2 regions of the Streptomyces sp. NPDC003247 genome follow, and region 2 is predicted to be linked to the other one. Evidence: riboswitches for the same ligand, from Rfam matches in the RefSeq annotation. Region 2 holds a riboswitch; the other holds the start of a gene.
The links. Region 2 has a riboswitch for S-adenosylmethionine ahead of thrC (threonine synthase). Riboswitches for the same ligand answer to the same signal wherever they lie in the genome.

Region 1: linked by a shared signal. The riboswitch ahead of ACFYWQ_RS36825 (putative leader peptide) and the one ahead of thrC (threonine synthase) in region 2 are both predicted to bind S-adenosylmethionine.

The regions. Positions count from the first base shown of each region.
Region 1 covers NZ_JBIAPF010000015.1:100,651-116,575, reverse strand. The annotation lists gene ACFYWQ_RS36865 (SpoIIE family protein phosphatase) at 1-1,578, shown strand, start outside; gene ACFYWQ_RS36860 (FAD-dependent oxidoreductase) at 1,751-3,115, shown strand; gene ACFYWQ_RS36855 (hypothetical protein) at 3,586-4,197, shown strand; gene ACFYWQ_RS36850 (roadblock/LC7 domain-containing protein) at 4,247-4,765, opposite strand; gene ACFYWQ_RS36845 (porin PorA family protein) at 5,137-6,177, opposite strand; gene ACFYWQ_RS36840 (NtaA/DmoA family FMN-dependent monooxygenase) at 6,428-7,756, opposite strand; gene ACFYWQ_RS36835 (LLM class flavin-dependent oxidoreductase) at 7,767-8,852, opposite strand; gene ACFYWQ_RS36830 (MFS transporter) at 8,845-10,179, opposite strand; SAM riboswitch class IV at 10,594-10,707, shown strand; gene ACFYWQ_RS36825 (putative leader peptide) at 10,727-10,858, shown strand; gene ACFYWQ_RS36820 (ABC transporter substrate-binding protein) at 11,065-12,684, shown strand; gene ACFYWQ_RS36815 (ABC transporter permease) at 12,688-13,647, shown strand; gene ACFYWQ_RS36810 (ABC transporter permease) at 13,644-14,567, shown strand; gene ACFYWQ_RS36805 (dipeptide ABC transporter ATP-binding protein) at 14,564-15,925, shown strand, end outside.
Region 2 covers NZ_JBIAPF010000011.1:128,374-144,298, reverse strand. The annotation lists gene groL (chaperonin GroEL) at 1-835, opposite strand, end outside; gene ACFYWQ_RS32305 (cold-shock protein) at 1,237-1,440, opposite strand; gene ACFYWQ_RS32300 (MoaD/ThiS family protein) at 1,893-2,168, opposite strand; gene thrC (threonine synthase) at 2,258-3,571, opposite strand; SAM riboswitch class I at 3,590-3,757, opposite strand; gene ACFYWQ_RS32290 (glucosyl-3-phosphoglycerate synthase) at 3,928-4,872, shown strand; gene ACFYWQ_RS32285 (trehalose-6-phosphate synthase) at 4,980-6,407, shown strand; gene otsB (trehalose-phosphatase) at 6,371-7,255, opposite strand; gene ACFYWQ_RS32275 (DUF3263 domain-containing protein) at 7,452-7,691, opposite strand; gene ACFYWQ_RS32270 (extracellular solute-binding protein) at 7,714-8,940, opposite strand; gene ACFYWQ_RS32265 (ROK family protein) at 9,270-10,211, shown strand; gene nagA (N-acetylglucosamine-6-phosphate deacetylase) at 10,211-11,419, shown strand; gene ACFYWQ_RS32255 (1-phosphofructokinase family hexose kinase) at 11,558-12,478, shown strand; gene ACFYWQ_RS32250 (carbohydrate-binding protein) at 12,482-13,438, opposite strand; gene cdgB (diguanylate cyclase CdgB) at 13,581-15,251, opposite strand; gene ACFYWQ_RS32240 (flavin reductase family protein) at 15,719-15,925, shown strand, end outside.

The DNA.
Region 1 (15,925 bases), on a different contig from region 2:
GAATACGAGGATCATCTGCGCGGCGCCCTGCTGTCACCCGAGCCCGTGCACTTCCACGTCCGCCGTCCCGGGCCCGGCGCCGGCGGCCCGGGATCCGTCCCGCGCTCCTACGAGGGCGACTGGCTGAGCCTGGCCGTCCACCCCGGCCCGGACCTCCTCACCTGCACCGCCATGCCCGCCCACCGCGTGCCCCACGCCCAGGGCCGACCCCGGCCCGGCGCGGAGGACGACCCGGCCCGCGACCCGGCGGACGTCCTGACGGCCGACCCTGCGGCCAACCCCGCGGCCGACCCCGCGGCCGACCCGGCGGACGTCGCGGCGGCCGACGCGCCGACCGGGCCCCCCGCCCCGGAGGACCCCGCCTCCACCGCCCCGCTGTACCGCCCGATCGTCCTGGCCATCGCGCTGACGGAGGCGGTGACCGCCCGACAGGTGTCGGCGGTGGTCGTGCAGGAGCTGCTGCCCGCGTTCGGCGGCCGCCTGCTGGCCATCTACCTGCTCCAGGACCGGCACCTGTACCTGGCCTGGGAGACCGGCTTCCCCGAGGGCTTCCTGGCACCGTTCGAGGGCGTCGGCCTGGACGAGCGGATGCCCGGCGTGGAGACGCTCACCACCGGCCGTCCGCTCTTCTTCGACTCGATGCAGCAGCTCGCGGCCGCCTACCCGGATCTCGCGCTCGACGCGGCCGAGGGCGCCCGCGCCTTCCTGCCCCTGATCGCCTCCGGCCGCCCGGTCGGCTCGTGCATCCTCGGCTTCGACCGCTCGCGCCGTTTCAGCTCCGAGGAGCGCACGGTGCTGACCGCGCTGGCCGGCCTGATCGCCCACGCGATGGACAAGGCCCAGCGCTACGACACCGAGGCCGCCCTCGCCCGCGGCCTCCAGCGGGCCCTCCTCCCCCGGCGGCTGTCGCGGCACGCGCGCGTGGAGACCGCCGGCCACTACCTGCCCGGCACCGAGGGCATGGAGGTGGGCGGCGACTGGTACGACGTCGTGGAGGCCGGGGACGGCCTGGCCCTGGTCATCGGAGACGTCCAGGGGCACGGTGTGCAGGCCGCGGCGACCATGGGGCAGCTGCGCAGCGCGGTACGGGCGTTCGCGCTCGGCGACCGGCCCCCCGGGGAGGTCATGGCCGGTACGAACCACCTGCTCATCGACCTCGACCCCGGTCTGTTCGCCAGCTGCTGCTACGTCCGTCTCGATCCGGCGACCGGCGTGGCGCGGGCGGTCGACGCCGGGCACCTGCCGCCACTGCTGCGTCACCCCGACGGACGTACCGAGGAGGTGGACCTGCCGGGAGGGGTCGTGCTCGGCGTCGACGCACGCGCCCGCTACCCGGTCGCGGAGCTGCGCCTGGAGCCGGGCTCGATCCTCGCCCTGTACACGGACGGGCTGGTCGAACGGCCCGGCCACGACATCGACGAGGGCATCACCGCACTGCGCACCGCCCTGGCCACGGCGGGCGCTCCGGCGGAGCGGCCCCTGGCGGACGTCGCCGGCCTGCTGACCTCGACGGCCCAACAGGCCGTGGACCGGCCCGACGACATCGCCCTGCTGCTCGCCCGCCCGCTCCCGAGGTGAACGGTCCGGCGGCGGCCGAGGCGGCGGCCCGAGCAGCCGCCGCACGATAGGCTCGACAGCTCATAAATCACGCTTATGAGCTCATAGACTGGACCCCCGTACCGAGTAAGGTTTGCCTTAGTTTAGGCTTCCCGTCGAGTCGATCTGTCGCCGCTCGAAGGGAACCCCCATCATGCCCCGCCCCCTGCGGGTAGCCATTGTCGGAGCCGGCCCCGCCGGGATCTACGCCGCCGACGCGCTGCTCAAGTCCGATGTGGCCACCGACCCCGGTGTGTCCATCGACCTCTTCGAGCGCATGCCGGCCCCGTTCGGCCTGATCCGTTACGGCGTGGCGCCCGACCACCCCCGGATCAAGGGCATCATCACCGCCCTGCACCAGGTCCTCGACAAGCCGCAGATCCGCCTGTTCGGCAACGTCGACTACCCGACCGACCTCAACCTGGACGACCTGCGCGCCTTCTACGACGCCGTCGTCTTCTCGACCGGCGCGATGGCCGACCGCGAGCTGTCGATCCCGGGCATCGAGCTGGACGGCTCCTACGGCGCCGCCGACTTCGTGTCCTGGTACGACGGCCACCCGGACGTGCCGCGCACCTGGCCGCTGGAGGCGGAGAAGGTCGCCGTCCTCGGCGTCGGCAACGTCGCCCTGGACGTGGCCCGCGTCCTCGCCAAGACCGCGGACGAGCTGCTCCCTACGGAGATCCCGCCGAACGTCTACGAGGGCCTGAAGGCCAACAAGGCACTGGAGATCCACGTCTTCGGCCGCCGTGGCCCGGCGCAGGCGAAGTTCTCCCCGATGGAGCTGCGGGAGCTGGACCACTCCCCCAACATCGAGGTCATCGTCGACCCCGAGGACATCGACTACGACGACGGCTCCATACAGACCCGGCGCGGCAACAAGCAGGCCGACATGGTCGCCAAGACGCTGGAGAACTGGGCGATCCGCGACGTCGGCGACCGCCCGCACAAACTGTTCCTGCACTTCTTCGAGTCGCCCTCGGAGATCCTCGGCGAGGACGGCAAGGTCGTCGGCCTGCGCACCGAGCGCACCGCCCTCGACGGCACCGGCAACGTCAAGGGCACCGGCGAGTTCAAGGACTGGGACGTCACCGCGATCTACCGCGCGGTCGGCTACCTGTCCGAGAAGCTGCCCAAGCTGCCCTGGGACATCGACTCGGGCACCGTCCCGGACGACGGCGGCCGCGTCATCGAGGAGAGCGGCGGCCACCTGCAGTCGACGTACGTCACGGGCTGGATCCGGCGCGGTCCGGTCGGCCTGATCGGCCACACCAAGGGCGACGCCAACGAGACGGTGTCGAACCTGCTGGACGACTACGCGAACGGCCGTCTGCACACGCCGACCTCGCCCGACCCGCAGGCCGTGGACGCGTTCCTCGCCGAGCGCGAGGTCCGCTTCACCACCTGGGAGGGCTGGTACAAGCTGGACGCCGCGGAGAAGGCGCTGGGCGAGCCGCAGGGCCGCGAGCGCGTGAAGATCGTCGAGCGTGAGGACATGCTCCGCGAGAGCGGCGCGTAAGCACGACGGCAGGAGGGCCCGGAGGCGGTGACACGCCTCCGGGCCCTCGGCCTTTCCGCGGGCGGGCCGGCAGTACGGCGGGGGAACCCCTGCGCCCCCGTGCCCTGCGGCCCCCCTGCGCCCCTGCGCCCCTGCGCCCCTGCGCGAGAGGGTGCGCGGCGCGCTCGGACCGGCTTCGGCAGTGCCGGGGGCCGACGTGCGGAGGGCGTGCGCGCCGGGAGTGTGCGGGCGCCGTTCACGCGCTGTTGTCCCCGGTGACGGCGGTCTGTCGGCCAGAGGGAGCACGGCGCGAATGGTCCGCGGGGCCACGGGCATGCTGTGAACGAGGTCACTTCCGGTGCGCGGTGCCGGAATCAGCCCGGAGTGCCCTTTCCACCCGTCCCGCCTCTCCCGAAGGACATGTGGTCTTGGCTCTCATGTACCCTGACGCCCCGTCATCCCGTCGTCCCGGGCGCTGCTGGACGATCCGCGTGGTCGGTCACCGGGACCGTACGGCATCGGTCACCTGCTCCTCGGCGTGCACGATGCCGCCGCGCTCGCGCGACCTCGCCGCCCTGCGCCGCTTCGCCGAGGCCCATGCCGCCGCTCACGCCAGGGCGGCCTCGGTACGGTCCGACGCCGCCTGCTGGTGCCGCCGCCAGCGGTGCGCGTCCCACGAGGGCATCCGGATCGCCTGCGCGGGCACGGTCGTCCTGGTGCTGCGCCACGACCCGGCCGTCGGCCAGGTGTGGACCCTCAGCGAAGTGTGCGCCGCCTGCGCCGCGTTGATGCCGCACACAAGGGTGCTGGGCCGCGCGGCGCCGCCCTCCAGGGCGGCGGACCCACCGCAGGCGCGGCAGGAGGAGGGCACCCGCCCGTCGCCCCCCGATCCCGCCACCACGCCCACCACCGCCACCACGCCCACCACCACCGCCGCCCCCGCCGTCGCACCACCGCGCCTCGTCCCCGGCGGCTTCAGCGCGCCGGGCGCGTCCGGCGCGGGCGGCGGCACCGGACCGGAACGGCCCGCCGGCCGCCGACGGGGACGCGTCGGACACGCGCAGCGGCGCGGTCGTACGGAGGCGGAGGGCGGCGGGAGATGAGAGCCCGCGCCCGCCGACGCCGACGACGTGACGCGTGTACGACGTCGTGTCAGACGTCGTCCCCCGAACCCCTGAGCGGGCGGAACTGACGGGGGATGCGCACCGGCAGGGCACCCAGGGGACGCCCCTGGGGCGAGGGCGGGGCCGGGGAGGACGGGCCGGGGCGGTGGGGCCGGGAGGCGTCGTCCGGGGCCGCCCGGTGCGCCGCCATCAGCTCGGCTATGCGGGCGCCGCTACGCCGTCCCTCCAGGTGCAGCCGGCCGACGTTGGCCCGGTCGTCGGCGAGGAGGGTGAGGACGGCGGCGGGACCGGCCGCATAGGTGGCGACGTATCCGCCCGCGCCGCGCACGAGCAGTTCGCAGAACTCCCCGCGGTCCGTGAGGTCCACCATGCGGTAGCCGACGCCGAGGGCGGCCGCGGTGAGCGCCGCGAGGCCCTCCGGCTGGACGCCGGGCATGTCCTGGGCGAGGACCAGTCCGTCGACACTGGCCGCGAGTGCCCCGGTGAGCCGGGGCATGCGCGCACGCAGCCGGTGCAGTTCGTTGAGGACCTCGGCCTCGACGGCCATGACCGGTCTCCTTTCGCCGTCATCGGGCGGGGAAGGGGACTTCAGCGCGCGCCGGACCGCTCGTCCCCGCACGGCCGCACCGGAAGCGTGATCCCGAGACTACGGAAGGTGCCGGGCCGAGGTGAGGGCTTTGGCATTTTCCTCTGGAACATTGCACGCACCGCCGGGACACCCCTGACGCCAGGCTCCCTGCCTACGTTCCTGCGGTTCAAGGGCCGTTTCCTCGCGCCGGATTTTCCAGGACTCACGCTACGGCGAACTGCGCATCTCACGACTTCCCCCTGCCTCGACTGTTGGTGCCGGTGATGCCGATGGCGACGCCGCGATACCGCACGATCCGGCTGGCAGCCGCCGAGGAACCACCTGTCCCCTCACAGAGCCGCCGTCGTGACTCCCGTGTCGGTTTCCTCGGCCCTGGTGGCCGAGCGGGCCCTGCGGCGGGCCTGCCACAGGGCCAGGGCGGTGAGCAGCAGAGCCACGGCCAGCAGGCCGAGTGGGCCACCCGTGCTGAGCAGCCACAGCAGCCGGGCGGTCGTGGTCGCGTCGTCGGTCTGGTGTCGCACCGATGCCTGGGCGCCCCGGACGTCGACATCGCTCACGGGGAAGAGCGTCACCGGCCCTTCCGCGCTCTGTGTCCGCGCGAGAACCGTCTGACGCAGCGTGCCGTCCAGTGACAGCCCGGTCTCCGCGTCGACCCAGCCTTGCCGCTTCGTGGCCGTCGTGTAGGTCAGCGGTACCGTTGCCGGAAGTGCGTCCAGTGTCTCCTGTGGCGGGCGTTGCGCCTCGGGCAGGGCGGAAGCCAGGCCCACCACCGCTTCCCGGGGCAGGGCCGGCGGTAAGGCCTTCAGTGTGGCGGGGTCGGCAAGGGGCCCGTCGGACGTGATGGCGTACACGTAGGCTTCGCGGCCGTTGACGGACCGCGCGCCCTCGTAGGTCGCCGGGAACACGCTGCGCGTGCCGGTGTCCCAGAACCGGTAGTCCCGCTTCTCGGGTTCCAGAGGCCAGGAAATGACGAGTCCCTCGTGCTTCTCGGCCCCGGAACCCGCGGGTGCGGCACGCTCGGTGAGGTCGCGCCTGTCCAGCGCCCACAGATGTGTGGAGGCGCTCAGCTCCGTGTCGTTCGGACCGCGCAGCACCGCGTCGTCGGAGACCAGGGCCGTCCGGCCGTGTGTGTCCTTCACCTCGATACTGCGGTCCAAGGTGACCGGCACGTCCTTCAGGAAGGCCTTGCTCGGATCACCCGCCTGAAGGGCTGTCGCGTTGAGCAGCGTGGCGGTGCCCTCGTACCGGAAGGTGCTCTTGGCGTCGGCCGGCACCTGGTGCAGTGCGGGATAGACCGTGAACCGTGTGACGGCCGAGGCCGCCACCAGCATCACGGCCGATCCCGTCAGTACCCAGTTGGTCCTGCGCATGAATTCTCCTCGAGGGAGCTGCAACAGACGGAAAATTACTTAGCGAGCGCTAAGAAGGTAGAGGGGGCCGAATGAGGCCGTCAACACTTCGGACCATGAGGTGCTTATTGGCTTTCATGCTGATCAGATTCAATAGAACCAGCCACTGATCGGTGGTGATCGGTGGGGACCTCATTCTCGACTTAGCGATCGATAAACAACTTCTGTTGGGTCCTGGTCGTCGCCCGCCGGCCGGCGGCTTCCCGTTCGCTCAGTCCGCCTGCGCGGCGGCGAGGGGCGGGAGCTCCAGGTGGTCGCGCAGGGTGGTGCCCCGGTATTCGGTGCGGTACACACCTCGGCTCTGGAGTTCCGGGACCAGCTTGTCGACGATGTCGGTGACCGACGACGGAAGCAGGTGCGGCACGATGTTGAAGCCGTCGACCGCGCGGGTGGTGACATAGCGGGTCCACTCGTCGGCGACGGCCGACGGCGTGCCGACGAACGACGGGTGGCCCGGCGCCACCTCCAGCACCAACTGCCGTATGGACAGTCCCCGTTCGGTCGCCAGCTCGCGCCACTTGCGGATCAGGGCCGCTTTGCCGGTGCGGTGCTCGATCGCGATCGTGCCGCGTGAGGGGTCGAGTTCCTCCTCGCTGGGCTCGATGTCCGGCAGAGGTCCGTCCGGGTCGTAGGCGGACAGGTCGGCGCCCCAGTACTGCTCCAGGAAGGCGATCGCCCGCGGGCCGTTGATCTGCTCGCCACGTACCCAGCGGGCCTTCTCCTCCGCCTCCGCCGGGGTGTCGCCGAGGACGACGCTCGTGCCCGGCAGGATGCGCAGCGAGTCGGGGGACCGGCCGTGCCGGGCCAGCCGGTCGCGCAGGTCGGCCGCGTAGGCGACGGCCTTGCCGTACTCGGTGTTGGCGGAGAAGACGACGTCGGCGTGGCGGGCGGCGAGTTCGCGGCCGCCGTCGGAGTCGCCCGCCTGGAAGAGCACCGGCCTGCCCTGCGGGCTGCCGGGCACGGTGGCGGTGGCCCGCAGCCGGACCAGGTCGGTGTCCCGCTCGACCGGACGGGCGGGGCCCCGGCCGTCCCAGGAGGACCACAGTTCCTTGGCCGCGTCGACGAACTGTTCCGCGCGGTCGTAACGGCGTTCGTGCTCCAGCCAGCCTCCGTGCCGGAAGTTGGCTCCGGTCCAGGCGTTGTCGGTGGTGACGATGTTCCATCCGGCGCGGCCCGAGGACAGCAGGTCGAGGCCGGCCAGGCGGCGCGCGAGATCGGCCGGGTGGTTGTAGGTGGTGTTCTGGGTGGCCACCAGGCCGATCCGGTCGGTGACGGCGGCCAGCGCGGACAGCTGGGTGATGGCGTCGGGGCGGCCGGCCACGTCGAGGTCGAAGATCCTTCCCCGGTTCTCCCGGACCCGCAGTCCCTCGCCGAGGAAGAAGGCGTCGAAGAGGCCCCGCTCCAACGTCCGCACGACATCGGTGAAGGTCTCGATCGCCGTGTGCGAGGGGGCGTCGGGGTCGGTCCAGATCAGCTGGGATCCCACGCCCGTGAAGAACAGGCCGAGGTGGAGTCGGGGACGGGAGGACGGTTCGGTCATGGCGGTCACCTCAGGCGTTCGTGGTCGCGGTGGCGAAGCGGCTGGCGGGGCGGGGCAGGCCGAGCGTGGTGCGCAGCGTGTCGCCGGGGCGGGGCGGGTGGTGGAGTCCGGCGGCGGCCAGGGCGGGCAGCACCCGGTCGGCCAGGACGGGCAGGTCGTCGGCGAGGACGGCGGGGTGCAGCCGCACGCCGTCGACGGACCGGGCGAGTTCGGTGAGGAGTTCGGTCAGCGCTTCGGGGGAGCCGGTGTGGCGCAGCCGTCCGGTCTCCGGCCACGCGGCTGTGCCGTTCAGCGCGGCCAGCCGGTCGGCGGCCGGGACGGCGGTGTCGAGTACCACCTCCACCTCGGCGAAGACCAGGGGGGCGCCGCTCTCCCGGGCGGCGGCCGAACGGGAGGCGATCTGGGCGGGTGTGGGGCGGGCCACCAGGACCACGTCGGCGCGCTCGTCGATCTCCAGCGTGTCCGGGGCGAGGACGACGATCTGCCCCTGCGGGGGACGGGGCGTGATCAGGGGGCCCTTGACGGTGAAGGAACCGCCCTCGAAGTCGATGTGGTGGACACGGTCCGGGTCCAGGAAGCGGCCGGTGGCGACGTCCTTGACGACCGCGTCGTCCTCCCAGGAGTCCCACAGGGCGCGGGCGGTGTCGACGACGTCCGTGATCTCCCGGTGCAGCGTGCCGGCCGGGAGCGGGGACCGTCCGACCGTGGCGAGTTCGTCCGCGCCGGCGGCCGCTCCCACCAGCCAGGCGGCCCGGCCGTGCGATGCGTGGTCCAGGGAGGCCAACTGGGTGGCGAGGTGGAAGGGCTCGGTGGTCGTGACGTGCAGCGTGGGAGCGAGCCCGATGCGGTCGGTGAGGCCCGAGACGTACGCCGCGCGGGTGCTGGCCTCGATACGGCCGACGGGCTCGGCGCCCGTGCCGGGCGGCAGCGGCGCGTCGGCGAAGGTGACGAGGGCGAAGCCGGCGTGCTCGGCGGAGACGGCCGCCTCCCGCACCGCCTGCGGGGTCGGGGTCGCCCGGGCGGCGGGGTGGGCGCCGGCTCCGTCGGCCTCGAGCACGAGGTGCAGTCCGGGCAGGCGGGTGTGGCGGTCAGTCATGGACAGTTCCTCCGGTGGACGGTTCGGATGCGGGTGTGCGGTCGGGGGAAGGGGGGCGGGCGGTCGTCACGGACCGGGAGATCGGCGGCGCGGCCGGGGCGGGCGCCGAAGGGGAGGTCCGCGCCGGCCACAGCGCCACCCCGGCCGCCACCAGGACGGCGGTCGCGGCGCCCGTGGCCAGCCCCCAGCGCACCCCGGCGTGCTGGGAGATCCAGCCGATGACGGGGGCGCCGACCGGGCTGCCGCCCATCGAGATCACCGTGTACACCGCCATCACCCGGCCCCGCATGGCATCGCTGACCTCCGACTGGACGAAGGCGCTCACGGCCGTGTTCAGCGTCATCAACGTGAAACCGGCGGGCAGCAACAGGGCGAGGAACGCCGGGTACGTCGGCATGACCGCCGCCAGCGCCTCGAAACCGCCGAACAGCAGCGCGCCGACCACGACCGTCCGGACCCGCGGCGAGACACCGCGCGTGGCGGCGATGGTCCCTGCGACGGTGCCGAGGGCCAGGGCCGTGTTCATGATGCCGAGCCCCCGGGAGCCGACGTCGAAGACCCGGTCGGCGAACAGGGTCAGCGTGGTCGGGAAGTTGACCGCGAAGGTGGCGACCAGGCCGAAGATCGTGAAGACGCCGACGAGTTCGGGCCGCGCGGCCACGTACCGCAGCCCCTCCACCCCCGCTCCCGTCCAGGGCGGCCGGGAGGCGGCGCGTGTCTGCCGCGACCGTGGACGGATCGACAGCAGCCCGACGAGGACGACGGTGAAGGAGACGGCGTTGAGGGCGAACACCCATCCGGTACCGATCGCCCCGATCAGTACACCGGCGATCGCGGGGCCGATCAGACGCGCGGCGTTCAGGGACAGGATGTTCAGGCCCGCCGCCTTCGGGATCAGGGCCCGTCCGACCAGTTCGGTGACGAACGACAGACGTGCGGGGTTCTCCACCGTGAACACGCAGCCCAGGGCGAAGGACAGGACGTACAGCAGCCACAGCGGGGCATGGCCGGAGAGCACCGTCACCGCCAGCAGCACGGCCTGCGCCGCGTACAGCGTGTGGGTCCACAGCAGCAGGGTCCGCCGGTCGTACCGGTCGGCTGTCACCCCGCCCCACAGGCCGAACAGCAGGACCGGGGCGAACTGAAGGCCCATGACCCAGCCGAGCGCGGTCCCGCTGTGCGTGAGCCTGAGAACGAACCAGTCCAGCGCGACGCCCTGCATGGCGCTGCCGACGTTGGACACCAGACCCGTGCTCCAGTAGATCCGGTAGTCACGGACCCGCAGCGCGGCGAACACCCCTGCCGGGGCGGTGCTGTTGACGTCCATACGTCTCTTTCCGGATGGGTCGGCCATGGTGGTGCGCGCGACGGACGCGTCACACCGGAAGCGCCCCGAGGAAGGCGGGAGGTGCATGGCCTGTTCGCCGCGCGGGGGCCTGCGACGCCGGTCCGCGTCCGCGCGAGGGCGCGGCGGTACGCGGGCCGGGAAGGGGCTGGAGGAGTTGAGGGGCGCGAGTGGTCAGCGACAGGTCTGGTCGAACTGATCGGCGCGGCGGCCCACCCAGAACGGGGCGAACAGCACGGTGCGTGCCTGACCTGCGGTCTCCATCGCCGGATCAAAGCACATGGCGGGAGGGGCGTCCACCACGCGTCCCGGGACTTGAGACGGCCCCGCCTCCTCCAACCGGGCGCCCGATTCCGGCATTGACGTACGACAAGACCGCTCCGTACCATCGCGACCGGCATTGAGTGTCAGCGTCAAGCCCTGGCTCGCTGACCGGCAACCCTCCCACGCGGTGGGGTGCTCCAGGTGAAAGCCCGGCGGGATCACCGACGATCCCCGCAAGCGCGTGGCCCCGGGACGGGGGCCGGAGATGGGGAGGACAGGCGTGCGACACGGCGTTGACCTGGCTGTCTCCTTCGCCGACGCCACGGCGTTCTCCCGGCTCTCGCGCCGACGCCACATCGATCTGAAGCGCTCGACCAGCTGCCTCTGTCGGCCCTGACGAGCTCGTCCGCCGCCGGCTGACGTCCGTCACCGGCCCGCGCCTGCTTCGCGCTTTCCCGGCACCGCTCCCGGTGTCGCCCCTGACCCCTGTCTGTACAGCGCTCCCCCGCCGCCGGTGTCGATCCGGCCGGGGCCGCACGCCCATGCACGGCCGTGCCCCCGACAGCACCCCGTGCCTGGTGACCCGAGTAGGAGAAGCCCTCCGTGACAGCACTCCCGGATTTCAGAACCTCCCGATGGGCGCCCCTGGCCGCCCTGCTGACCACCAGTGTCCTGCTGACCGCCTGCGGGTCGGGCGGCGACGGCTCCGGCAGTGGAAGCGGTCGGCCGACGTCCGGCGGCACCTTGACCTTCGCGGTGGGTTCCGACTCCGGCTGCGTGGATCCGCAGCAGGTCGGCAGCAACGAGAGCATCTACTCGGTGCGCCAGACCGTGGACTCCCTGACCGACCAGGACCCCGAGACCGGCAAGATCGTGCCGTGGCTGGCCGAGAGCTGGGACGTCGACTCCGAGGCGACGACGTTCACCTTCCACCTGCGGTCGGGTGTCACCTTCAGCGACGGGTCCGAGCTGACCGCGCAGGTGGTGAAGGACAATTTCGACGCGGTGCCGAAGCTAGGCGCCCTGGGGTCCCTCGCCCAGGGCTATCTGAGCGGCGTCAAGAGCACCACCGTGGTGGACCCGCTCACCGTCAGGGTGACCTTCAAGGAGCCCAACGCGCAGTTCCTCCAGGCGACGTCGACCCACTCGCTGGGCATCGAGTCGTCGGCGAGCGCGAAGAAGAGCCCGCAGCAGAAGTGCAGCGACGGCGTGATCGGGTCCGGACCGTTCGTGCTGAAGCAGTACGTGCAGAACCAGTCGATCACCCTGGCCAAGCGCACCGGGTACGACTGGGGCTCCTCGCTGTGGTCCAAGAAGGGCGAGGCCTACCTGGACAAGCTGGTGTTCAAGGTCGTGCCCGAGGCGGGTGTCCGGGCCGGCAGTCTCCAGTCCGGGCAGGTGGACGCGATCAGCGGCGTCGGCAAGGCCAACGAGGCGGCGCTCAAGGGCGGTCAGGTCACCCTCCAGCGCCGGGCCAACCCCGGTGTGGTGTTCGGGCTGGGGCTCAACAACGCGCTGCCCGTGCTGAAGGACACCAAGGTGCGCCAGGCGATCCTGGCCGCCGTCGACCGCGAGCAGATCGCCGACACCGTGTTCCCGACCGGCACCGAGCCGGCGACCAGTGTCCTGGCCCACACCACACCCGACTACACCGACCTCTCCTCGGACCTCGCGTTCGACGCGGCCAAGGCGAAGTCCCTGCTGGACGCGGCCGGTTGGAAGGCGGGCGGCGACGGTGTCCGCACCAAGGACGGCAAGAAGCTGAGCCTGACCATCACCTGGTTCCCCAACGCGACCACCAACCAGCCGGCACTGGAGCTGGTCCAGCAGCAGCTGAAGGCCGTCGGCGTCGACGTGGTGCTCAAGCAGCTCCAGGTCAGCCAGTTCGCCACCACGCTCCAGTCGGGTGACTTCGACGTGGTGTGGGGCAACGTGACCCGCTCCGACCCGGACATCCTGCGCAGCTCCTTCTCCACCCGGCTGGGCAACTTCTACCGGTTGCCCGCCAGTTCACTGGACACGGTGCTGTCCGGGCAGGCCGCGACCACGGACACCGCCCGGCGCGGGCAGCTGGTGGGCGAGGCGCAGAAGCTGCTCGTGCAGAACGCGTACAACGTGCCGGTGGTGGAGCTCCAGACCCAGCTGGGCGTGTCGAAGAAGGTGCACGACCTCGCCTTCGACTCGGGCAGCCGGATCCAGCTGCACGACACCTGGATCGGCTAGCGCATGCGCCGCTATGTGATCAAACGGCTGGCCCAGGCGGTCGGGGTGCTGTGGGCGGCCTACACGGTGTCGTTCCTGGTGCTGGACTACCTGCCCGGTGACCCGGTCACCGCGATGGCCGGTGCCGGGCTGGACTCGGGACAGGTCGATCCGGCTCAACTCGCCGCGCTGCGGCACGAGTACGGCTTCGACAAGCCGGTGCTCGTGCAGTATGCCGAGTATCTCGGACGGGCGGTGCGCGGGGACTTCGGCGACGCGGTCTCCACCGGCCGCCCGGTGACCTCCACGCTGGCCGACGCGCTGCCGCAGACACTCCAGCTGACCGGTGCCGCGCTGCTGCTCGCGGTGGTGCTCGGCGGCGGTCTCGCGGTGGTGGCGACGTACACCTCGCAGCGGTCGCTGCGGCAGCTGCTGCTGTCGCTGCCCCCGCTCGGGGTGTCGGTCCCGACGTTCTGGGTGGGCCTGCTGCTCGTCGAGGCGTTCTCCTTCCGGCTCCAGTGGTTCCCGGCGTTCGGCAACGACGGGCTGGGGGGCCTGGTGCTGCCGGCCCTGACGCTGGCGGTCCCGACCGGTGCGCAGATCGCGCAGGTGCTGGCCAAGAGCCTGCTCACCGCCCTGGACCAGGCCTATGTGGAGACCGCGCGCGCCAAGGGCGCCGGCCGGTGGCGGGTGCATCTGCGGCACGCGCTGCGCAACGCGTCACTTCCCGCGCTGACGGTCGTCGGCCTGCTGGTCGGGCAGCTGATCGCCGGCTCGGTGGTCGTCGAGACGGTCTTCTCCCGCGACGGCCTCGGGCGGGTGACCGCGGCGGCGGTCACCGCCCAGGACATCCCGCTGGTCCAGGGGGTGGTGGTGTTCGGGTCGCTGATCTTCGTGGCGACGAACCTGGTCGTCGACCTCGTCTATCCGCTGCTGGACCCGCGGATCGTGGTGGCCTCGGACAGGAGGGCGAGCTTCGCATGAGTCAGAGCCTTGTCGACGACCGAGCCGAGGCCGCCCTCGGCCCGGCCCGCCCGGTCGAGGCCGGTTCGCCCGCGGAACCGGGCCGTCGGGCCGATGTACGGCAGGTGCTGCGGTTCCTGCTGCGCCGCCCCGGTCTGCTGCTGTCGGCCGCCGTCCTCGTGCTGGTGGTGCTGGCCTCGTTCCGGCCGGACCTGTTCACCTCGCAGGACCCGCTGAAGGGGGTGCCGTCGCAGAACTTCCGCGGCCCGAGCGGCAGTCACTGGTTCGGCACCGACGAACTGGGACGCGACGTGTTCTCCCGTGTGGTGCACGGCGCCCAGCTGTCCCTCAAGGCCACGCTGATCGCGGTCCTGGTCGCGTTCGTGGTCGGCGGGCTGCTCGGCGTGGTCGCCGGGTTCGTGGGCCGCTGGGTGGACGACGTGCTGATGCGCTTCGTGGACGTCCTCCTCTCCATCCCCGCGCTGTTCCTGTCGCTGGCCCTCGTCACCGCGCTCGGGTACGGGACGGTGAAGGTGGCGGTCGCGGTCGGGGTCGCGAGCGTCGCCTCCTTCGCCCGGGTGGCGCGCGCCGAGGTCCTGCGGATACGGCAGGCGGTGTTCGTCGAGGCGTCCCGCTCCTGCGGGGCCCGCTGGTACTCGGTGCTGGGCCGGCACGTCCTGCCCAACGCCGCCGGCCCGGTGATCGTCCTGGCCACGCTGGACTTCGGCACCTCGATCCTGGCCGTGTCGGCGCTGAGCTTCCTCGGCTACGGCGCGCCGCCGCCGGCCCCGGAATGGGGGACGTTGATCTCCGACGGCCGCAACTACCTGGCCAACGCCTGGTGGCTGACCGCGCTGCCCGGTCTGGCGATCGCCGCGACCGTGCTGGCCACCAACCGCATCGCCAGGGCGCTGGACGGCGAATGGTCCCGGCAGCGATGAGCGACGAACACGAGAACGGTGAGGACGTGACCACACCACTGCTGGAGATCCGCGGACTGTCCGTGTCGTACCGCACCCGGGGCGGCACGGTACCGGCCGTGCGGGGCGTGGACCTCGACGTGTGGCCCGGGCAGGTGACCGCCGTGGTCGGTGAGTCCGGCTCCGGCAAGAGCACCACGGCACACGCCGTCACCCGGCTGCTGGCGGCGAACGGCCGGATCGACGCGGGCACGGTCCGCTTCGGCCGGCACGACCTCGCCACCCTGTCGGAGGCGGAGCTGCGCACCGTGCGGGGCGCGCGGATCGGGCTGGTCCCGCAGGATCCGACGGTCTCGCTCAACCCGGTCAAGCGGATCGGCGAGCAGGTCGCCGAGGTGCTGCGCATCCACGGTCTGGCGACCCGCCGTACGGCGGCCGTCGAGGCGGTCGCCGTGCTGGAACGGGCCGGGCTGCCCGACGCGGCCGTCCGCGCCCGGCAGTACCCGCACGAACTGTCCGGCGGCATGCGGCAACGGGTGCTGATCGCCGTGGCCATCGCCGCGAAGCCCCAGCTCATCGTCGCCGACGAGCCGACCAGCGCGCTCGACGTCACCGTGCAGCGCGTCATCCTCGACCACCTGCAGCACCTCACCGAGGAGTCGGGCACCGCGATCCTGCTCGTGACCCATGACCTCGGGGTGGCCGCCGACCGGGCCCAGCGCCTGGTGGTCATGGAGCGGGGCAGGGTGGTGGAGGCGGGTGACACCCGTGACGTCCTGGCCGACCCCCGGCACGAGTACACCCGGCGGCTGCTGGCCAGCGCCCCGAGCCTGACCACCGCCCGGCCCCGCACACCGGCCTCCGCGCCGAAGGCCGGTACGACGCCCTTGGTCGAAGTGCGCAACCTGGTCAAGGAGTTCAGGCTGCCGCGCGCCGGGGGCGAGGCCCGGACGCTGCGCGCGGTGGACGACGTCAGCCTCACCTTGCACCGCGGGCAAACGCTCGCCCTGGTCGGGGAATCGGGCTCGGGCAAGTCCACCACCGCCCGGCTGGTGCTCCGCCTCGCCGACGCGACCTCCGGGCAGATCCTGTTCGACGGCACCGACGTCACCGCCGCCAGGGGCAACCGGGTCAGGCTGCTGCGCCGCCGCGCCCAGCTCGTCTACCAGAACCCGTACGCCTCGCTCGACCCGCGCTTCTCCATCGGCGAGGTGATCACCGAGCCGTTGCGGGCCTTCAAGGTCGGCGACCGCGTCTCCCGGCTCGCCCGCGCCCGTGAACTGCTCGACCGGGTCGCGCTGCCCGCCTCGACGCTGGAGCGCCGCCCGGCGGAGCTGTCGGGCGGACAGCGCCAGCGTGTGGCCATCGCCCGCGCCCTC
Region 2 (15,925 bases):
AGCCCGGGGCCTTGACCGCGACGGACTTGAAGGTGCCGCGGATCTTGTTGACGACCAGGGTCGACAGGGCCTCGCCCTCGACGTCCTCGGCGATGATCAGCAGCGGCTTGCCCGACTGCATGACCTTCTCCAGGAGCGGGAGCAGGTCCTTGACGTTCGCGATCTTGGAGTTCGCGATCAGGATGTACGGGTCGTCGAGGACGGCCTCCATACGCTCCATGTCGGTGGCGAAGTACGCCGAGATGTAGCCCTTGTCGAAGCGCATACCCTCGGTGAGCTCCAGCTCCAGACCGAAGGTCTGGGACTCCTCGACGGTGATGACGCCTTCCTTGCCGACCTTGTCCATGGCCTCGGCGATGAGCTCGCCGATCTGGGTGTCGGCGGCGGAGATGGAGGCCGTGGAGGCGATCTGCTCCTTGGTCTCGACGTCCTTCGCCTGCTCCAGCAGGGCGGCGGAGACGGCCTCGACGGCCTTCTCGATACCGCGCTTCAGGGCCATCGGGTTGGCACCGGCGGCGACGTTGCGCAGACCCTCCTTGACCAGGGCCTGGGCGAGAACGGTCGCGGTGGTCGTACCGTCACCGGCGACGTCGTCCGTCTTCTTGGCGACTTCCTTGACCAGCTCGGCGCCGATCTTCTCGTACGGGTCCTCGAGCTCGATCTCCTTGGCGATGGAGACACCGTCGTTGGTGATCGTGGGCGCGCCCCACTTCTTCTCGAGGACGACGTTGCGGCCCTTGGGGCCGAGCGTCACCTTCACGGCGTCCGCGAGCTGGTTCATGCCGCGCTCGAGGCCGCGCCGCGCCTCCTCGTCGAACGCGATGATCTTGGCCATGTGAAGTGGTCCCTCCAGGACTGGGGGTGATTCCTTCGGACCGCGCCCGCGCCCGCGACGGACGGCTCGCCTGCCTCGTGGTTCCTTCCCCACCCGGCCTGCGGGCCTCACCGACCCGGTCCTTCGTTGTCACTCTCACCTTCAGAGTGCTAACGCCAATGATTAGCACTCGGGCATGCCGAGTGCAAGCGCCTCGGGGGGATCGGCCCCGGGGCGAACCGGACGAAGGCGCCTGCACCGCCCCGGCGGCGCGGGCTCCCGGGGGCCCGGAGCATCCCGCCGTCCCGGGCCACCAAAGGCCCCCGGGGTGCCCCGGCGCGGCGCGGGCGGCGCCGGGCAGCACGAAGGGCCCGCGCCCCCGTCGGGGTGCGGGCCCTTCGCTGGAAAACGTTGAAAATCGTTCAGGCGGTGACGCGAACCATGTCGGCCTGCGGGCCCTTCTGACCCTGCGAGATCTCGAACTCGACCCGCTGGCCCTCTTCCAGGGTGCGGTAGCCGTCCATCTGAATCGCGCTGTAGTGGACGAAGACGTCCGCACCACCGTCGACCGCGATGAAGCCGTACCCCTTCTCCGCGTTGAACCACTTGACGGTGCCCTGAGCCATGCCTAACTCCCCTATTACTGGCCCTTGCACAGATCCACACTTCGCGGATCCGGGTCAGACCTCACCCCCCAGTTGATTGGAGGCGTGCGCCGGAACGCGTCGACCGCGGCTGAATGTATCTGTCCCACTGCCGTCTGCAACAGGTCAATCGGACGAGAATTCTGGACGTCGACGGTCCGGAATATGGTGAGAATTCTCCCGAATTCAGGGCAATTCGGGCCACATAAAGGGAACAGAAGGCGCAAAAGACCTGCACACTTTGGCTACTTCTCACCGCATGTGAAGTCCGGGCTCATATGCGTTCGGCATGCGATGGGCAGCGCGTTCCCCAACTGTACCGTGCTCAACCACATTGAATTGCCTCCTCCGCTTCTCTTACGGAGGAGGCAATTCGATGAACTCTGGGTAATCGGTGTTACCGAGGGTTACTACCGGTGGGTACGGAGTGGGTGTCAGCCGCCGGCGACGGCCGGGATGATCGAGACGCCGGCGCCGTCCGGGGTCGCCGTCTCCAGCCCCTGCTCGAACCGCACGTCGTCGTCGTTGACGTACACGTTGACGAACCGGCGCAGCTTGCCCTGGTCGTCCAGGACGCGCGCGGCGATACCGGTGTGGTTCTTCTCCAGGTCGGCGATGACCTCGGCGAGGTTCGCGCCCTCGGCGGCGACCTCGGCCTGACCGCCCGTGTAGGTGCGCAGGATGGTGGGGATGCGGACGGTGACGCTCACGGTGTTTCCTCCGGACGGGTAGGCGCCCTGCGGGGCGCGGGGAACTGCGCGACCAGCCCCCGCGGCCCGCAGACGAACAACGGCCTCTCTCAGGCGAGACCGGCCTCGTGGAACGACTCGAGGTTCGGGCGGATGGTGGCCGTCAGCCCGGTCCCGGCGACCGCGTCCAGCGTCTTGAGGCCGTCTCCGGTGTTGAGCACGACGGTCGTCAGCGTCGGGTCCAGCAGACCGGCCTCGATCAGCTTCTTGGTGACGCCGACCGTCACACCGCCCGCCGTCTCGGCGAAGACGCCCTCGGTCCGCGCCAGCAGCTTGATCGCGTCGACCACCTGCTCGTCGTTCACGTCCTCCACCGCACCGCCCGTGCGGCGCGCGATGTCGAGGACGTAGGGGCCGTCGGCCGGGTTGCCGATGGCGAGTGACTTGGCGATGGTGTTCGGCTTCTGCGGGCGGACCACGTCGTGGCCGGCCTTGAAGGCCACGGACACCGGGGAGCAGCCCTCGGCCTGCGCACCGAAGATCTTGTACGGCCGGTCCTCGACCAGACCGAGCTTGATCAGCTCCTGGAGCCCCTTGTCGATCTTCGTGAGCTGCGAGCCGGAGGCGATCGGCACCACGATCTGGTCCGGGAGCCGCCAGCCGAGCTGCTCGCAGATCTCGTACGCGAGCGTCTTGGAGCCCTCGGCGTAGTAGGGCCGCAGGTTGACGTTGACGAAGCCCCAGCCCTCGCCCGCCGGGTCGCCGATGAGCTCGGAGCAGAAGCGGTTGACGTCGTCGTAGTTGCCCTCGATGCCGACGAGTTCGCCGCCGTAGACCGCGGCCATGACGACCTTGCCCTGCTCCAGGTCGTGCGGGATGAACACGCAGGAGCGGAAGCCGGCGCGGGCGGCCGCGGCGCCGACGGCGCCGGCCAGGTTGCCGGTGGAGGAGCAGGAGAGGGTGGTGAAGCCGAAGGCGCGGGCGGCCTCCAGGGCCTGGGCGACGACGCGGTCCTTGAAGGAGTGCGTCGGGTTGCCGGAGTCGTCCTTGACGAAGAGCTTCCCGGCCTCGACGCCCAGCTCACGCGCCAGGTTGTCGGCCTGGACGAGCTTGGTCCAGCCGGGGTTGATGTTCGGCTTGTCCGCCACGTCGGCCGGGACGGGCAGCAGCGGGGCGTAGCGCCAGATGTTCGCGGGGCCCGCCTCGATGCGCTTGCGGAGTTCCTCCGGGTCGTATCCGGAGAAGTCGTAGGCGATCTCGAGCGGGCCGAAACACTCCTCGCAGGCGAAGACCGGGCCGAGCGGCACGCGGTGACCGCACTCGCGACAGGAGAGCGCCGCGGCCGGACCGAGGTCGACGGAGGGGGTGGTGCCGGAGGGGGCGGTGACGGAGGGGGTGGTGCTTGCAACTGTCTGCGCAGCCATGTGAGGCGAGGCCCTTTCTCCTCATCTTCCCCACGACGCATCTCGCCGTGAGACGGAATTGGCACCTTCCCGAGCCGGGAGCCTCGCGGGGATCGTCGACTGCCTGTGGCAGCGATCCGTACGAGACCGGCTGGAGGGTTGCCGGGGCTTCATCGGGCCGTGTCCCTCTGCCCCTCTGGATGAGCGGTATGTGGTTGTGAGCGCGGGCGACCCCGGACATGCGATGGTCATCCGCGTTGTTCAAGACTGTAACCGAAGGCCAGGACAGTTGAGTGAGACCGTCCGAACCGCGAGATGGATCACACTGTCACCTCGCGTGTACCTGGTGTGATCACGACAGTGAGGAGCCGCAGACCGTGCTGGAAGAAGTCGAGCGCTGGCTGGCCGCCCGCTCCTGGTCCGTGACCGATCGCCCGCTGCACCGGATCCTGGCCGCCAAGCGCGCCTCGGGCCAGACGGTGTCCGTCGTGCTGCCCGCGCTGAACGAGGAGGAGACGGTCGGCGACATCGTCTCCGTCGTCCGCCACGACCTCATGCACCAGGTCCCGCTGGTCGACGAGATCGTCGTCGTCGACTCGGGATCGACCGACCGCACCTCCGAGGTGGCCGCGGCGGCCGGGGCCCGGGTCGTCCACCGGGACACGATCCTGCCCCGTCTCCCGGCCGTGCCCGGCAAGGGCGAGGTCCTGTGGCGCTCGCTGCTGGTCACCACCGGGGACATCGTCTGTTTCGTCGACGCCGACCTGAAGGAGTTCTCCTCCGACTTCGTCTCGGGCATCGTGGGCCCGCTGCTCACCGATCCGGGCGTCGACCTGGTCAAGGCCATGTACGACCGCCCGCTGGCCGGCGGCGCCGGCCAGGGCGGCCGGGTGACGGAGCTGATGGCCCGCCCGCTGCTCAACATGCACTGGCCGCAGCTCGCGGGGTTCGTGCAGCCGCTGGGCGGCGAGTACGCGGCCCGCCGCCGCCTGCTGGAGCAGCTGCCCTTCCCCGTCGGGTACGGCGTGGAGCTGGGCATGCTGGTCGACGCCCTGCACCTGGTGGGCCTGGACGCGCTGGCCCAGGTCGACGTCGGGGTGCGCAAGCACCGCCACCAGGACGGGCAGGCGCTCGGCCGGATGGCCGCGGCGATCTACCGCACGGCGCAGCTGCGGCTGGCCCGCGGGCATCTCGTCCGCCCGTCCCTGACCCAGTTCGAGCGGGGCGCGGACGGCTTCGAGCCGCGCACCTACTCGGTCGACACGGAGGAGCGGCCGCCGATGGCGGAGATCGCCGAGTACGCGACCCGCAAGGTCGCGTGACCCGGCGGCGACGCCCCGGCGGACGCGCCGTATACGGCCGGACACGGCCGGTTCACGCCCCGTGTCCGTACGTTTGAGCGGATCGGGTCCGGGCTAGGTTGAGGCGTATGGCTTCCACGCACGGTGCTGCTGCTCAGGGTGCTCAGGTGCTGGTCGCGTCCAACCGCGGCCCGGTCTCGTACACCGTCGGCGAGGACGGCTCGCTGCACGCCAGACGCGGCGGCGGCGGGCTGGTCTCCGGGCTGTCGGCGATCGGCCCGGACGCGGGCGCCCTGTGGGTGTGCTCGGCGCTGTCCGACGGCGACCGGGAGGCGGTCCGGCGCGGGGTCGGCGAGGACGGCGTGCGCATGCTGCCCGTCCCGGCCGACGTGCACGCCGACGCGTACAACGGCATCGCCAACTCGGTGCTGTGGTTCGTCCACCACCTGCTGTACCAGACCCCGCTGGAGCCGGTCTTCGACGCGGAGTTCCGGCGCCAGTGGGCCTCGTACGAGACGTACAACCGCGCCTTCGCCGAGGCGCTGGCGGAGGAGGCGGCGCAGGGGGCCGCGGTCCTCGTCCAGGACTACCACCTGTGCCTGGTGCCGGGGATGCTCCGCGAGCTCCGCCCCGACCTGCGCATCGGCCACTTCTCGCACACGCCGTGGGCGCCGGTGGACTACTTCGGGCTGCTCCCCGGCGACATCCGCGTCCAGTTGCTGCGGGGCATGCTCGGCGCGGACCGGCTCGGCTTCCTGACCCGCCGCTGGGCGGACGCGTTCGCCGCGTGCTGCGCGGAGTTCACCGGCGGCACGGGCGGCACGGAGATCGGCGTGCACGGCCTGGGCGCCGACGCCGACTTCCTGCGCGCCCGCTCCCGCGAGCGGGACGTCGAGGAGCGTCTGGCGGCCCTGCGCGAGGAGATCGGCACGGCTCCCGAAGGCGGCGCCCGCAAGGTGATCGTCCGGGTGGACCGGACCGAGCTGTCGAAGAACATCGTGCGTGGTCTCCTGGCCTACCGGCAGCTCCTCGACGACCACCCCGAGTGGCACGAGCGGGTCGCCCACGTGGCCTTCGCCTACCCCTCCCGCCAGGACCTCGCCGTCTACCGCGACTACACGGCCGAGGTGCAGCGGCTGGCCGGGGAGATCAACGAGCGGTACGGCTCCGCGGGCTGGACCCCGGTCGTGCTGCATGTGAAGGACGACTTCGCCCGCTCCCTGGCGGCGTACCGCCTCGCGGACGTGGCGCTGGTCAACCCCATCCGCGACGGTATGAACCTGGTCGCCAAGGAGGTTCCGGTCGTCTCCGACCGGGGCTGCGCGCTGGTGCTGTCCCGGGAGGCCGGCGCGTACGGCGAGCTGCGCGAGGACGCCCTCACCGTCAACCCGTACGACGTGCTGGAGACCGCCGGTGCCCTGCACGAGGCGCTGACCATGGCGCCGGAGGAGCGGGCGCAGCGCACCAAGCGGCTGGCGGCCGCCGCGACCGCGCTGCCTCCGGCCCGGTGGTTCCTGGATCAGCTGGAGGCGCTGCGGGGGACGCGGGCCAGCTGATCCGCCAGCGCCCGCAGCAGGTCCACCACGCCAGCCGGGCCGTCGACGACCAGGTCGGCGCGCTCGGCGAGTTCCGTGACCTCCGTGCTGCCGCTGGCGACGAGCAGTCCGGGGACGCCGTCGGAGCGGAGTTTCTCCACGGCGGCGAAGGCGGGCAGGTCGCCGAGGTCGTCACCGGCGTAGAGCACGGCCTCGGCGCCGGTCTCGCGGGCGTGCTCCAGCAGCGCCACGCCCTTGTCCACGCCCGGCGGCCGCAGCTCCAGGACCATCCGGCCCGGCTCGACGATCAGTCCGTGGCGGGCGGCGAGGTCGCCGAGGGGCTGCCGTACGGCCTCGAAGGCGGCCTGCGGGTCCTCGGCCCGGCGGGTGTGCACGGCGACGGCCCGGCCCTTCTCCTCCACCCAGGTCCCCCGCCACGCGCCGGCCGCCTCCAGCACGCCCGGCAGCTCGGCACGGACCGCGGCGACGCCGGGGTGGGGGGCGGGGGCGCTGACGGTGTCGGTCCGGGCGTCCCACCGTTCGGCCCCGTAGTGGCCGAGCACGGTCAGGTGCTCCAGCCCCGGCACACCGGCGAAGCCGCCGTTGCGCACGGCCACGGCGGCGGGCCGCCCGGTGACGACGGCGACGGAGGCGACCTGCGGGGCGAGCCGCGCGAGGGCGGGAACGGCGTCCGGGTGCGCCCGCGCGTCGTCCGGGTTCTCGACGATCGGCGCGAGCGTACCGTCGAAATCAAGACCGACGAGCGTCCCGGCGGGCCGGGCCAGAATCGCCCGGAGCGCGTCCCGCCCGGCGGCGGTGGCGGGTTCGGGGAGTGCGGGTTCCATGGAGTACGTCTCTGGGGTGCCCATACGGCGACGATAACCGGCAGCAGCGGCCCCTCACAGCCCCGGCCGGGGCAACCCAGCCCGTCCGGCCTGCGAAGAGCAGCGGCCCCTCACAGCCCCGGCCGGGCAACCAGCCCGTCCGGCGTTTGAGGACGAGGCCCGTCCAGGGCCGACCGGGGGCGCGGGGGCGGAGCCCCCGCATACCGCGGGCCGCACCGCCTCAGCGTTCGGCCCGACGCCCCTCCCGCACGCGCCGCAACCGATTCACCGTGACCGGATCATGAGCCAGCGCCCGAGGATCGTCCAGCAGCGCGTTGAGCAGCTGGTAGTAACGGACCGGGGACAGGTCCAGCTCCTCACGGATCGCCCGTTCCTTCGCCCCGGGCGCGGAGATCCCGCGCCGTTCCAGGGCGAGGATGCCCCGCTCCCTCGCCCCCAGTTCCGCCTCTGGCCGCTGCATGCCCGCACCGTAACCCAACGGCTCAGCCGGTGGCGCCGCTCTCCGCGGTGGTCGCCGTCGCCTCGATCTGGCCGAGGACGCCCGCCGGGCTGCCGTCGGCGGTCACGGCCTGGCCGATCCGCTTCTTGATGTCCGCGCTGACCGTCGCCCACGAGGTCCGCCCCACCGGATACAGCTCGGACGACGGGAGCTGGTCCAGGAACGGCTTGAGGTCCGCGTCCTCCGACGCCGTGCTCATGACCTGGGAGGCGGAGGTGGTGACCGGCAGCAGGTCGTACTCGCGGGAGAAGGAGAGGACGTTCTCCTCGCTGTAGACGAAGTCCAGGAACTCACCGATCTGCTCGGCGTGCCCGTTCTGCTTGAAGGCGGTCATCCAGTCGGCGACGCCCAGGGAGACCTTGGAGGGGCCGTCGACGCCGGGCATCGCCACCATGCCGAACTTCACGCCCTTCTTCTCGGCCGCCTTCATCAGCGAGGGATGCCCGTTGAGCATGCCGACCTTCCCGGCGGTGAACGCCTCGAACGCGTCGGCCCGGTTGAGCTTGCCCGGCGCGACCGGCCCGGTCAGTCCCTCGCCGACCAGCTCGTTCTTCAGCCAGGTGAACGTCTCGACGTTCTCGGTGGAGTCGATGCTGTAGCCGGTGGCGGTCGCGGTGTAGCCGCCCCCGCCGCTGAGCAGCCACTGCATGGTCTCGGCCTGTGCCTCCTCGGAGCCGAGGGGCAGCGCGTACGGGTAGTCGACGCCCTCCTCCTCGAGCGCCTCGGCGTCCTCGGCGAGCTCGTCCCAGGTGGTGGGCGGGGTGGTGATCCCGGCCTTCTCGAAGAGGGTCTTGTTGTAGAACAGCAGCCGCGTCGAGGAGGCGAACGGCATGCCGTACTGCACGCCCCGCACCTCGCCCGCGTCGGCGAGCTGCGACACGAAGTCGGCCTGGACGGGGATGGAGAGGACGTCACCGGCCTTGTAGAGCAGGTCGTCGGCGGCGTAGTCGGCGTACGAGCCGATCTGCGCCATGTCGGGCGCCTCGCCGTCGTCGACCATCTCCTTGACCTCGCGGTCGACGTCGTTCCAGGAGTGGACGGTGACCTCGACCTTGATGCCGGGGTGGTCCTTCTCGAACTCCTCGACCAGCGCGTCCCAGTATTTCTTCGAGCTGTTGGCGCTGCTGTCGCCGTAGTCGGCGGCGACGAGTCTGAGGGTGACGTCTCCGGAGTCGCCGGTGACCCCGCACCCGGCGAGGACCGCCGTCATACCGAGGGCGGATGCCACCGCGATCGTTCCTGACCTGCCTGCCCGCCGCTGCACTGCGCTTCGTCTCCCCAACTGCTTCGTGCGTCCGTTGTCCGCACTCTGGACAACTGATTGCTCATACCAATGGACCGGAATCCGAACTAAGGTCTACACCACCTCTGTGGACTAGACCTCTCGCGGGCCTCGCACCGCCCTCGCGCAGGCCTCGGACGACCCCCGGACGACCCCCGGACGGGCCCCGGACGACCCCCGCCGGACCCCGTACAGCTCCCCCAAAGCCCTGTAACTGGACTAGACCTCTCCCGGGTCCTCGGGCCACACTGTCCCCCGTGAGACATGTCATCGCCCTCGACGTGGGCGGCACCGGGATGAAGGCCGCCCTGGTCGGAGCGGACGGCACGCTGCTGCACCGGGCCCGCCGGGCCACCGGACGCGAGCACGGCCCCGACGCGGTCGTCGCCGGCATCCTCGACTTCGCCGCCGAGCTGCACGCCCACGGCGTCGAACACCTGGGCGAACCCGCGGCGGCGGCCGGGATCGCCGTCCCCGGCATCATCGACGAGGCCCGGGGCGTCGCCGTCTACGCGGCCAATCTCGGCTGGCGGGACGTCCCCCTGCGCGACCTGCTCGCCACCCGCCTGGGCATCCCGGTCGCCCTCGGCCACGACGTGCGCACCGGCGGCCTCGCCGAGGGGCGGATCGGCGCGGGCCGGGGCGCCGACCGCTTCCTGTTCGTGGCGCTGGGCACCGGCATCGCGGGCGCCATCGGGGTCGACGGCCGGGTCGAGGCGGGCGCGCACGGCTTCGCCGGCGAGATCGGCCACATCGTCGTACGGCCCGGCGGAACGCCGTGCCCGTGCGGGCAGCGCGGCTGCCTGGAGCGGTACGCGTCCGCGGCGGCGGTGAGCGAGGCGTGGGCGGCGGCCTGCGGGGATCCGGGGGCGGACGCGGCGGACTGCGCGAAGGCCGTCACGTCCGGCGACCCGGACGCCGTCCGGATCTGGCAGGAGGCCGTGGACGCCCTGGCCGACGGCCTGGTCACCGCGCTCACCCTGCTGGACCCCCGCACGCTCGTCATCGGTGGCGGGCTCGCCGAGGCGGGGGAAACCTTGTTCACACCACTACGGGACGCCGTCCGGCGGCGCCTCACCTTCCAGAAACTGCCGACGATCGCCCCCGCCGCCCTGGGCGACACCGCCGGATGCCTGGGCGCGGGACTCCTGGCCCGGGATCTCCTGAAGACGACCGACGGTACGGAGGTAACGCCCTGATGGTCACCCACGCAGGGGCGCGGGGAACTGCGCGACAGACCGCACACCACCCGCGGCCCGCGGCCGGCGAGGCGCCCTTCGTCCTCTCCGGCGCCGACGTGGTCCTCCCCGGCGGAACGGTCCGCGGCGGCCGGGTGGTCGTCGACGGCACCCGTATCGCCGCCACGGCCCCGGACGGCGTCCAGGTGATCGACGCGAGGGGCCACTGGCTGGTCCCCGGCTTCGTCGACCTGCACAACCACGGCGGAGGCGGAGCCTCGTTCTCCGGCCCGGCCGAGGACGTCCTGCGGGCCGTCCGCACCCACCGCCGGCACGGCACCACCACCCTCGTCGCCTCCACCGTCACCGACGACATGGACCTCCTCGTCCGCCAGGCAGGGCTGCTGTCGGAGCTGGCCGAGCAGGGCGACATCGCGGGCATCCACTTCGAGGGGCCGTTCATCTCGCCGTGCCGCAAGGGCGCGCACTCCGAGAAGCTGCTGCGCGACCCGGACCCGGCGCAGGTGCGCAAGCTGGTCGACGCGGCGCGCGGCCGGGCGAAGATGCTCACGCTGGCCACGGAACTGCCGGGCGGCCTGGACTCCGTACGGCTGCTCGTCGAGCACGGCGTGATCGCCGCCGTCGGCCACACGGACGCCACCTACGAGCAGACCGTCGAGGCGATCGAGGCGGGCGCCACCGTCGCCACCCACCTCTTCAACGCGATGCCCGTCCTCGGCCACCGCGCCCCCGGCCCGATCGCCGCGCTGCTGGAGGACGAGCGGGTCACGGTCGAGCTGATCAACGACGGGGTCCATCTGCACCCGGCCGCGCTGGAGCTGGCGTTCCGTCACGCGGGCGCGGGGCGGGTGGCGTTCATCACGGACGCGATGGACGCGGCCGGCAGCGCCGACGGCCGCTATCTGCTCGGCCCGCTGGAGGTGGAGGTCAGCGAGGGCGTGGCCCGTCTGGTGGACGGCGGTTCCATCGCCGGCTCCACCCTCACCCTGGACCGCGCCTTCCGGCGCGCGGTGACGGTCGACCGCCTCCCGGTCGAGGACGTGGTCGAGGCCCTGTCCGCCACCCCGGCCCGGCTGCTGGGCGTGGACGACCGCGTGGGCTCCCTGGAACCCGGCAAGGACGCCGACCTGGTCCTGCTGGACGAGGACTTCGCGCTGAAGGGCGTGATGCGGCGAGGGGAATGGGTGGTCGATCCCCAACTGGCCTGAAACGTCCGCCCGCTGGGAGACGGTGGAGGGTCCGGGGTCTGGGCCGTCCGCCGTCTCTTTGGCATGATCGAGCCCCCGGAAACCCGGGAAGAAGGAAACAGAAGGCGAACGCGCGCCATATCGGGGGAGGTCGGCACGGTGATCCTCACGGTCACGCTCAACACCGCTCTCGGCATCACCCACCGCGTCCCGGCCCTGCGCCCGCACACCAGGCACCGGGTGACCGAGGTGACGGAACGCGCCGGCGGCAAGGGCCTGGACGTCGCGCGGGTGCTGGCCGCGCTGGGACACGAGGTGACGGTCACCGGTTTCGTGGGCGGGGCCACCGGGCGGGAGGTGCGCGACCTCCTCACGGGCGTCACCGACGCCCTCGTCCCGGTCTCCGGCACGACCCGCCGCACGGTCGCCGTCGTCGACGAACGCACCGGTGACACCACCCGGTTCGACGAACCCGGCCCCGTGATCACGCCCGCCGAGTGGGCGGCCTTCCAGCGGACGTACGAGGCCCTGGTGGCCGGGGCCCGGGCGGTCGCCCTGTGCGGCAGTCTGCCGCCGGGCGTACCGGTCGGCGCGTACGCGGGGCTGGTGCGCACCGCGCGGGCCGCGGGGACGCCGGTCCTGCTGGACACCGGTGGGGAGCCGCTGCGGCGCGCGGTCGCCGCCCGCCCGGACCTGATCACGCCGGACGCCGGCGAACTGGCCGAACTGACCGGCTCGCACGAGCCGTTGCGCGCCACGGAGGACGCCCGTCGACGCGGCGCCCGCGCCGTGGTGGCGTTCCTGGGGACGGAGGGCCTGGTCGCGGCGGCCCCGGAGGGCCGCTGGCGGGCCCTCCCGCCCGTCCGGCCGCGCGGCACGCCGGTGCGGGCCGGCGACCGTGTCACCGCCGGTCTGCTGTCGGGGCTGGTGGACCGGCTGCCCTGGCCGCAGCGGCTGGCCCGCGCGCTCGCCCTGTCCGCGGCGACCGCGCCGTCCCCGGCGGCCGGCGGGTTCGACCGGGCCGCGTACGAGGAACTGGTGGCGCGGGTGGCGGTGACCGGCGAGGCCGGCGCGGCCTGAGCGCTACTGCTTGACCTGCCCCTGCTTCAGCCACAGCTGGTCCAGGAGCGCGTTGCACTTGTCGCCGTTCTCGCAGGAGAGGCTGACGGTGTTGGTGCCCTTGGTGAGGGTCGGGTAGGCGTAGGTGGTGGTCCAGCCCTTGGCGAAGTCCCCGTCGGCGGCGTGCGCGTAGTTCTTCATGCTCAGCGGGGTGCCGAACTTCTTGCCGTTGATGGTGAGCGTCATCGACTGGTCGTCGCCGGCGGTGCTGTAGTGCGCGAAGAGGGTGTAGGTGCCCTCCTCGGGGATGCCGTCGACGGTCCAGGTCACGGAGCTGCCGACCTGGTTGAGGTTGGCGACGTAGATGCCGCCGTCCGCCTGCGCGCCCTCGACGTCGGAGGCCAGCGCGGCGGCGCCGCCGAGGCGCAGGGCCTTGGCGTCGATCGTCGGCAGTTCGGCCTCGTCGTCCGCGTCGTCGGCGCCGGACTCGCTGGGCGAGGCGCTGGCGGTGGCGGTGGGGGCGGTGGTCACCTGGTCCGCGTCGTCCTGGCTGTCGTCGTCGCTGCCGTTGGCCATGACGACGGCGATGCCCACGACGACCGCGGCGAGGACCGCCACGGCGCCGATCAGCAGGCCCTTGGTGTTGGGGCCGCGGCCCCGGCCGCCGGAGGGCGCCGGCCGGCGTCCGCCGGAGGGCGCGTTGCCGCCGGGGGCGGTCCCGGGCGCGGTGTGACCGTTCGGCTGCCCGTACGCACCCTGCTGCGGCACCGTCGGCTGGCCGTACTGCCCGTACTGCGCGGTCTGCTGCTGCGGCTGCTGCCCGTACCTGCGCTCGCCGACGGTGCGCACGCGGCTGACGGAGTTCGGGTAGCCGTAGCCGCCCGAGGGGGGCTGGGCTCCGTTGGCCTGGCCGTCGGCGTAGAGATAGCCGAACGGGTCGTCGTCCTCGGGCGTGCTCGCGCCGTTGTTGCCGGGCGTCATCCTCTCGTACTCCTCAACAGGTGCGGGGCGGATGCGTACGCGTGTGAATAGGTGCGGAGAAGAACGAGCCTACCCGGTCCGCGGGCCACGAACGGGTGACCCGGATCGCACGAACTCGCCCATCAAGTCCCTGACCTGCGGATCATCCGGCCCGCCTGTGCTGTTTGGGACGAGATCGTTTCTCGACGTACATCCGCTCGTCCGCCGACTTCAGGACTTCGTCGGCGGTCATCCCGCAGTGCGCCCAGCCGATGCCGAAGCTGGCGCCGACGCGCACGGCCCGGCCCTCGGCGCGGATCGGCTGGATGATCTCGTTGCGCAGGCGTACGGCGAGGTCCTCGGCGTCGGCGCGGCCGAGTCCGTCGGCGAGGATCACGAACTCGTCGCCGCCGAGCCGGGCGACGGTGTCGCCGTCCCGGACGCCGTGGGAGAGCCGTCGGGCGACCTCGACGAGGACGGCGTCGCCCGCGTTGTGCCCGAACCGGTCGTTGATCGACTTGAAGCCGTCGAGGTCGCAGAAGAGGACCGCGAGCCCCTTGGTGCCGTCGTCGCGGCCGCTCTCCTCGGGGGCGACGGTGTGCACGTGGTGGTCGTAGGCGTCGTAGGCCTCGCTGCCGGACGGGTGGTAGTCGAAGCCGTGGCCGCCGCCGGTGTCGAAGGCGGGGTGGTCGTAGGCGGCGTCCATCGCGTCGACGGCGGTGGGGTGGGTGGACTGCGGGCGCCGGCAGAGCCGGGCGGAGAGGCGGGAACGCAGTTCCGCGGAGTTCGGCAGGCCGGTGAGGGAGTCGTGGGAGGCGCGGTGGGCGAGCTGGAGCTCGCGCCGCTTGCGTTCCTCGATGTCCTCGACGTGGGTGAGGAGGAAGCGGGGCCCGTCGGCGGCGTCGGCGACGACGCTGTTGCGCAGCGAGACCCAGACGTAGCTGCCGTCGCGGCGGCCGAGGCGGAGCTCGGCGCGGCCGCCCTCGGCGGAGGTGCGCAGCAGGGTGCCCATGTCCTCGGGGTGGACGAGGTCGGAGAAGGAGTAGCGGCGCATCGCGGAGGCGGGGCGGCCCAGCAGACGGCACAGGGCGTCGTTGGTGCGCAGGATCCGGCCGTGCTGGTCGCCGCCCATCTCGGCGATGGCCATGCCGGAGGGGGCGTACTCGAAGGCCTGCCGGAAGCTTTCCTCACTGGCGCGCAGGGCCTGCTGCTCGCGTTCGAGCCGGACCAGGGCGCGCTGCATGTTCGCCCGCAGACGCGCGTTGCTGATGGCGATGGCGGCCTGGAAGGCGTACATCTGGAGCGCCTCGCGGCCCCAGGCGCCGGGCCGCCGGCCGTTGCGGGGCCGGTCCACGGAGAGGATGCCGATCAGTTCGCCGCAGGCGCCGCCGCCGGGCGAGGCGGGCATGTACATGGGCGCGAAGAGGCGGTCGGAGGGGTGCCACTCGTCCTCGAAGCGCGGGGCGGGCCCGTCGGTGTACCACTGCGGGACGTCGTCGTCGTCGAGGACCCAGCCCTCGGTGTGGGATATGAAGACCAGGTCGCCCCAGTTCTCGCCCATGCCCAGGCGCCGCTCCCAGGACTCCCGGGAGCCGACCCGGCCGGTGATGAGGGCCTCGGCGGCGGGGTTGCCGGAGAAGGCGGCGACGACCAGGTCGCCGTCGGGGCGTACGAGGTTGACGCACGCCAGCTCGTAACCGAGCGCGTTGACCACTCCGTCGGCGACGGTCTGCAGTGTGTCGGCCAGGCTCCGTGCCGTGTTCATGTCGGCCATGACCTGGTGCAGCTGTCGCAGGGACGCAAGACGGACGTACGGCTCCGACTCGGTCTCCATGCTTCGCCCTCCCCCCGAGACTTCGCAGCGAATCAAGGGTTGTCTTCGGCGTGACGTCGTTTCTCTTCGTCGTGTCTGCCGTTGTTCCGACGCCGTTCCGACGTCGTTCTGCCGGGTGTCTGAACCAGTGGCGTCCCCGCCACTGAATCACAGCGTGCTCCCCACTCGGTACACAGGGTCAACAATTCCCGACTCTTGTGACTCAAGTCACATAAAAACGTGAGCAATTACGTGGAGATTCCGCGTCTCCCCTGTGCGTTTACTGAGCACATGGCCGTGCACGGCCGAGCGTACGCGAATCCGTCCGCGGACCTACGACCCGTCCTACGACCGTCCCGCGACCGTTCTCGGGCGGAGGTCCGATGCGGCGCGGTCCGCGCGGACACTAGCCTCCAGACGTGCCTCCAGACGTGTCCAAGACGCTCCCCGCCCCCGCCGCCCCCGCCGCCTCCGGGCATGCTGAGGGGGTGAGCGACGACGAGTTCCGCGCCGCGATGTCCCGGCTCGCCGGCGGTGTGGTCCTGGTGACCTCGCAGGAGCCGCCGCTGGACCCGGACGACCCGCGGGCGCCCGAGGGCGAGTACGCCGGCATGACGGCCACGGCGTTCCTGTCCGTCTCCCTGGACCCGCCCCTGGTCCTGGTCAGCCTGCGCACCGGCTCCCGCATGGACGAC